DNA from 2 places in the Paenibacillus azoreducens genome. Region 1 is predicted to be linked to the other one. Evidence: a T-box and tRNA genes for the amino acid it is inferred to sense, from the RefSeq annotation. Region 1 holds a T-box; the other holds one or more tRNA genes.

Region 1 (3,397 bases):
TTTTACAAAGCGAAAGCGAAGAAAAACATTTCCAGGTATCATGCCAAACAAAAGGAACTGGAACGGCTGGAAAAGGAAAGCGTGCAAAAGCCAAAGGATACGCTAAAGGTAAACATGCAGCTGGGAGAGGGAGGTTTCGCGGCCCGTGTTCTGTTGCGTCTTGAACAAGTGCGTTTCGGCTACGAAGGCAAAAAGCTGTTTAATGGACTTGATTTGCTGCTGTCCCGCGGCGACCGGCTGGCGGTAAGAGGGCCGAACGGCAGCGGTAAATCCACGCTTCTGAAGCTGGTACTTGCCGAGCTCGAACCCGATCAAGGAAATGTATGGATGCATCCGGGCGTGAATGTGGGGTATTTCTCGCAGGAGCTTGAAGGATTGAATGAGGAAGAGACGCTGCTGGAAAGTTTGCTCGGACTGCCGGATATGACGGAGACGCATGCGCGGACGATTCTCGGATGTTTTCTTTTTTCCAGGGAGGATGTTTTCAAGCGTATCGGTGATCTAAGCATGGGCGAAAAATGCCGCGCCGCATTCGTGCAGCTGTATTTCAGCGGCGCCAATCTGCTTGTGCTGGATGAGCCGACGAACTATTTGGACATTCACACGCGTGAGGTGGTCGAAGAAGCGCTGGTCGCATATCCCGGCGCGTTGGTTGTTGTATCGCATGACCGCATGCTGGTTCGCAAATTGGCCAACCGTCTGCTGACGTTGTCGCCGGAGCGCGAGCCGGTGCTGTTTGAGGGTTCCGTGAAGGAAGAGGAAGAACGGCTGAAAAGACTTGGCGGGGTGCTTAAGGAAGATCCGGACCGGGAGAAACGAAGACTTGAACTTGAATGGGAAATTTCGAGGCTGCTGGGTATTGAGGATCCGGAAGGCGGGGAGGAGCGGATTGGTGAAGTTCGTGCTCTTCGGAAGCAGCTTGAGAGCTTGTAGACACGTGACACGACCAGCCGATTCCCGCAGGCGACTTGCCAGCACCGCGTTTTTTACTTATAATAATTGATTATAGTCAACAAAAGGAATAACATTGCATATAGTGTGCAAAATGATTAACACATCAAGATGTGTTTGAACAGCAGAAGTAAATGCGATGATGGAGACAAGTACGCAGTGCCACTTTACAGGGAGGAAACGCCGCAGATTGAGAGCGTTTCTACAGAAACGGGCTGCCGAAATTCCCTCCGGAGCAGTTCCTTGAACCTTTGCCGGCATATTCGGCATCGAAGTAGGGGATACCGGGTACGCACCGTTACAGCGATTAAAGTGAGAACAGGTTTGTCCCCCGGAAAGCGGGCGGCAAGCAGTTCTAACAAGGGTGGTACCACGGTCTTTTCGTCCCTTTCCGGGAGAAAAGGCCTTTTTTATTTTTGTAAAGCTTAAAGTCGAGCGTCCGGCTGCCTTTATCCGTTCAATCATTAGTTCAACTTATGTAGGCAAACGTTTTAGAAGGCCAGACGTACGAGGTGCGTTTTATTTTAAGAAGGAGGCAGGAAGAGATGAAGGAAAAACTCGAAGCGCTGCGGCAGGAAGCCCTGGAACAGCTGCATGGGGTAAAAGGAGCACAAACGCTGAATGATCTGCGCGTGAAATATTTGGGCAAAAAAGGCGCGCTTACTGAAGTTTTGCGTGGGATGGGAGCGCTGAGCGCGGAAGAACGCCCGAAAATCGGCCAAGTTGCCAATGAGGTTCGCGGCGCGATTGAGGCTTTGATTGAAGCGAAACAAGAGGCGTTCCGGAAAGCCGAAACCGAAAAACGTTTGCAGGCGGAAAAAGTTGACGTAACGCTGCCTGGGCGCAAAATGCAGCAAGGCGGCATTCATCCGCTCAACAAGGTGATCGAGGAGATCGAGGAAATTTTCATCGGTATGGGCTACCATATTGCCGAAGGTCCGGAAGTGGAAACGGATTATTATAACTTTGAAGCATTGAACCTTCCGAAAAACCACCCGGCGCGCGACATGCAGGATACGTTCTACATTACGGAAGAAATTCTGATGCGCACGCAAACTTCTCCGGTGCAAATCCGCACCATGGAAAAGATGGAAGGAGAAGTGCCTGTCAAAGTCATCTGTCCGGGCAAGGTGTACCGCCGCGATGATGATGACGCTACGCATTCCTTCCAGTTCAATCAAATCGAAGGTTTGGTTATCGGCGAAAATATCCGCATGAGCGACTTGAAAGGCACCCTGCTTCAATTCGTACAGGAGATGTTCGGTTCCAGCACCCAAATCCGTCTTCGTCCAAGCTTCTTCCCGTTCACGGAGCCAAGCGCGGAAGTGGATGTCACCTGCGTGAAATGCGGGGGCAACGGCTGCCGGATGTGCAAGCATACGGGATGGCTGGAGATTTTGGGCTGCGGCATGGTGCATCCGAAGGTGCTCGAAATGGGCGGTTACGATCCGGAAAAATACAGCGGTTTTGCTTTCGGCATGGGCGTAGAGCGGATCGCGATTTTAAAATACGGCATTGACGATATCCGTCATTTCTATAACAGCGACATGGCATTTTTGAAGCAATTTGCCCGCAAATAAGGCAAGGGGCGGCTAAGCGAATAAGGAAAGAAGGAAGGGACCCGTAAATGAAAGTATCAACGGAATGGTTAGCGGATTATGTATCGCTTGAAAATGTGGCGGCCGAAGAGCTTGCTGAGAAGATTACGCGCGCGGGGATCGAAATCGACGAGATTGAAAACCGCAACAAAGGGGTCACAAAAGTTGTCGTCGGCTATGTGAAAAGCAAAGAAAAACATCCGGATGCGGATAAACTGAATATTTGCATCGTCGATGCCGGGCAGGAGGAAGAACTGCAGATCGTGTGCGGCGCCAAAAACGTCGATGCCGGCCAGAAAGTGCCGGTGGCGCTCGTTGGCGCTAAGCTTCCGGGAGGACTGGAAATCAAGAAAGCCAAACTCCGCGGCGCCCTTTCCCAAGGGATGATCTGTTCCGCCAAAGAGCTGGGCTTGAACGATAAGCTGCTGCCGAAAGAACAGCAGGAAGGTATCCTGGTGCTGCCGGAATCCTTGCATATCGGCACGCCGATCGGTCAGGTGTTGGGCCTTGATGACCAGGTGCTGGAGTTTGATTTGACGCCGAACCGTTCCGACTGCCTGAGCATGATTGGCGCGGCTTATGAAGTCGGGGCCATCCTCGGCCGCGATGTTAAACTGCCGAATCCCGAAAAGGAACTGGTAGAAATCGCGGATGCGGCAGACAGCCATATTTCCGTGAAAATCAGCTCTCCGGAGCATTGCAGCCATTATGCTGCCAGATATATTACGGATGTGAAAATCGGTCCTTCGCCGCAGTGGATGCAGAACCGCCTGATGGCTGCCGGCGTGCGCCCGATCAACAACATCGTTGACATTACCAACTATGTCATGCTGGAGTACGGCCAGCCT
Region 2 (3,397 bases), 1.3 Mb from region 1:
TAATACCTGTGAAGATGCAGGTTACCCGCGACAAGACGGAAAGACCCCATGGAGCTTTACTGCAGCTTGATATTGGATTTGGGTACGATCTGTACAGGATAGGTGGGAGCCTTTGAAGCCTGAGCGCCAGCTTAGGTGGAGGCGCCGTTGGGATACCACCCTGATCGTATCTAGGTTCTAACCTGGTACCGTGATCCGGTGCGGGGACAGTGTCAGGTGGGCAGTTTGACTGGGGCGGTCGCCTCCTAAAGAGTAACGGAGGCGCCCCAAGGTTCCCTCAGAATGGTTGGAAATCATTCGAAGAGTGCAAAGGCAGAAGGGAGCTTGACTGCGAGACCTACAAGTCGAGCAGGGACGAAAGTCGGGCTTAGTGATCCGGTGGTACCGCATGGAAGGGCCATCGCTCAACGGATAAAAGCTACCCTGGGGATAACAGGCTTATCTCCCCCAAGAGTCCACATCGACGGGGAGGTTTGGCACCTCGATGTCGGCTCATCGCATCCTGGGGCTGAAGTAGGTCCCAAGGGTTGGGCTGTTCGCCCATTAAAGCGGTACGCGAGCTGGGTTCAGAACGTCGTGAGACAGTTCGGTCCCTATCTGTCGTGGGCGTAGGAAATTTGAGAGGAGCTGTCCTTAGTACGAGAGGACCGGGATGGACGTACCGCTGGTGCACCAGTTGTTCCGCCAGGAGCATGGCTGGGTAGCTACGTACGGAAGGGATAAGCGCTGAAAGCATCTAAGCGTGAAGCCCCCCTCAAGATGAGATTTCCCAACTAGTAAGACCCCTTGAAGACGACGAGGTAGATAGGTTGGAGGTGGAAGTGCAGCAATGCATGGAGCTGACCAATACTAATCGGTCGAGGGCTTATCCTAAAAAATACCCCAAAAAGTGAAGCGTATGCTTCGCGGATAATTCCGATTACTTTTCGGGGGACCCGGGATTTAAAACCGGGAAATGCTACGGAGAATTAAAACGCAAAACGTTTCGTATCTAGTTTTCAGGTGATCAAATCACTTGAATATAATGTCTTAGTGTATACAGCGATATGCTTGGAGAGATACCCAAGTGGCTATAAGGGGACCCTCTGCTAAGGGGTTAGACTGCGTAAGCGGTGCGAGGGTTCGAATCCCTCTCTCTCCGCCATCTGTATACTGCGTAAGATATAATAAATATGGCGGCGTAGCTCAGCTGGCTAGAGCGTACGGTTCATACCCGTGAGGTCGGGGGTTCGATCCCCTCCGCCGCTACCATAACATTTCGGAGGCTTAGCTCAGCTGGGAGAGCATCTGCCTTACAAGCAGAGGGTCGGGGGTTCGATCCCCTCAGCCTCCACCATCATATGCCGGTGTAGCTCAATTGGTAGAGCAACTGACTTGTAATCAGTAGGTTGGGGGTTCAAGTCCTCTCGCCGGCACCATCTGAATAATGCGGAACCGTGGTGTAGAGGCCTAACATGCCTGCCTGTCACGCAGGAGATCGCGGGTTCGAATCCCGTCGGTTCCGCCATTCATTTCAGTAGTTTCATCGTTTTATCTTATAAGGCTCGGTAGCTCAGTCGGTAGAGCAGAGGACTGAAAATCCTCGTGTCGGCGGTTCGATTCCGTCCCGAGCCACCTTATATGGAGGCTTAGCGAAGTGGCCAAACGCAGCAGACTGTAAATCTGTTCTCGTACGAGTTCGGTGGTTCGAATCCATCAGCCTCCACCAGTATAAGAGCCATTAGCTCAGTTGGTAGAGCACCTGACTTTTAATCAGGGTGTCGAAGGTTCGAGTCCTTCATGGCTCATCCAAGACCATTAACCGTTACGGTTGATGGTCTTTTTGTTATGATATAGGAAAGTGTTAACCGCTGGACCTTTTATACAGAAAAATGAATCGTTGATAGTAGGTATTGGACCCGGAGTGAAGATAAAAAGGCAATATCAGTGATTTTCGGAATTTGACGTGCGATATGATAAAATAATATACAAAAACGGCAAAGTGGTGGATGACATCGATGGTGGAGATGGAGACATTACGTATCAAGTTGGAGCAAATCGTCGGAGCGCCTTTGCGCATTAAGCAGTTGACCAAACAGCAGTCCGAAATCGTATTTGATCAAGCCGAGTGTCATGAGTCATCGAAAGGCAGAGATATGGATCAAAGTCATGGCTCTAACTGCAAGCTGAAAGCTTCAGTCGTAGTGGATGACCGCATCTGGTATCCCCTATATATGAAGGGAGGGCATGTCTACGCGCTGGAAGCTCCTGCGGGCGAAATCAGCATAGAGGTCATGCAGCTGATCGAGCTATTGGTTGCCCAAGTTAAACCTCAGGACAATGAATCCCTTCCAGTAGGGGTTGAAGAGGAAAGCGAAATTCTCCGTTTCGGAGCCTGGATCGTAGACCAGTTGGACCAGGAACGGGGAGATAGTGAAATTCCGGATGATCTGGATTTAAAGCGGCGGTTGACCGGTGAGATGATACCGTTTTTGCTGACATGTGAAAGCGCCTATGCTGCCGATGTCAGCCGTACCCAATTGAAAAAGCTGTTAAGGAGCTATTTTGATGGGGATGTGGTACTTGTACCTTTACGGAGTTATGAGTGGCTTGTACTGGCCAGGAAGGAGCTGGTCGTTGGTACAGGCGAGGAAAAGGACGATGATAGTTCTGAATCGGAGACCGACATGCTGTCAGCATTCTGCCTGGGGCTATACGAGCTGATCGCTAACGAATGGGTCGGTACCTTTCACTTGGCGGTAGCGCCTTCTATTTTACCGGTGAAGTCCCTTCCTTCTGCGGTTAGCCTCCTTAGAAAGACGATCTTTCTTGGCAGAACCTTTCATGTTGCGGAGCATGTCCATTTTCCGTGGGAGCTCCTGCTGGAACAGTTGATTTACGGCATTCCGCTGGACCAGCGCAAATTGTTTTTGGAGCAGGCGGGAGACTGCGGAGCGTTATTTTCAGACAATGAGACTTTGTCTACGCTTGAAACGTTTTTTCAGCTCGATTGCAATGTCAGCGAGACGGCCAAACGATTATATATTCACAGAAACACACTTTTATACCGTCTGGATAAAATCAAACAGGAGACCGGACTGGACGTCAGAAGCTTTGGTGACGCGGTTTTGGTGAAGCTCGCCATGTTATTGTATAAAGTAACGAAAAGAAAATAGGTTTTTTGTGCAGTTTGTGTATAGCCAGTCTTTAATATGTTAGTTATTATAGTACTATAAAAATGTATTCGATTTCATAATATGCACTTAAGGGGGCAAATCTCATGGCAGGTGTACGTTTAGAGCATATTTTCAAAAAATATCCGGGTTCCGACAAAGCAACGGTTAAGGATATCAGCCTTGACATTCAAGACAAAGAATTTTTGGTTCTGGTAGGACCTTCCGGTTGCGGTAAATCTACG

What was found. A T-box is a leader RNA that pairs with one kind of tRNA and senses whether it is charged. The one in region 1 lies ahead of pheS (phenylalanine--tRNA ligase subunit alpha), so its partner is inferred to be a tRNA-Phe.
Region 2: it encodes a tRNA-Phe, which carries the amino acid that the T-box ahead of pheS (phenylalanine--tRNA ligase subunit alpha) is inferred to sense. The anticodon was not compared.

The regions. Positions count from the first base shown of each region.
Region 1 is NZ_AP025343.1:5,800,290-5,803,686, reverse strand. It holds gene abc-f (ribosomal protection-like ABC-F family protein) at 1-933, shown strand, start outside; T-box leader at 1,082-1,343, shown strand; gene pheS (phenylalanine--tRNA ligase subunit alpha) at 1,497-2,531, shown strand; gene pheT (phenylalanine--tRNA ligase subunit beta) at 2,579-3,397, shown strand, end outside.
Region 2 is NZ_AP025343.1:7,092,318-7,095,714, reverse strand. It holds rRNA gene L6442_RS31795 (23S ribosomal RNA) at 1-873, shown strand, start outside; tRNA gene L6442_RS31790 (tRNA-Ser) at 1,053-1,144, shown strand; tRNA gene L6442_RS31785 (tRNA-Met) at 1,175-1,251, shown strand; tRNA gene L6442_RS31780 (tRNA-Val) at 1,261-1,336, shown strand; tRNA gene L6442_RS31775 (tRNA-Thr) at 1,343-1,418, shown strand; tRNA gene L6442_RS31770 (tRNA-Asp) at 1,431-1,507, shown strand; tRNA gene L6442_RS31765 (tRNA-Phe) at 1,542-1,614, shown strand; tRNA gene L6442_RS31760 (tRNA-Tyr) at 1,623-1,708, shown strand; tRNA gene L6442_RS31755 (tRNA-Lys) at 1,715-1,787, shown strand; gene L6442_RS31750 (PucR family transcriptional regulator) at 1,998-3,155, shown strand; gene L6442_RS31745 (ABC transporter ATP-binding protein) at 3,260-3,397, shown strand, end outside.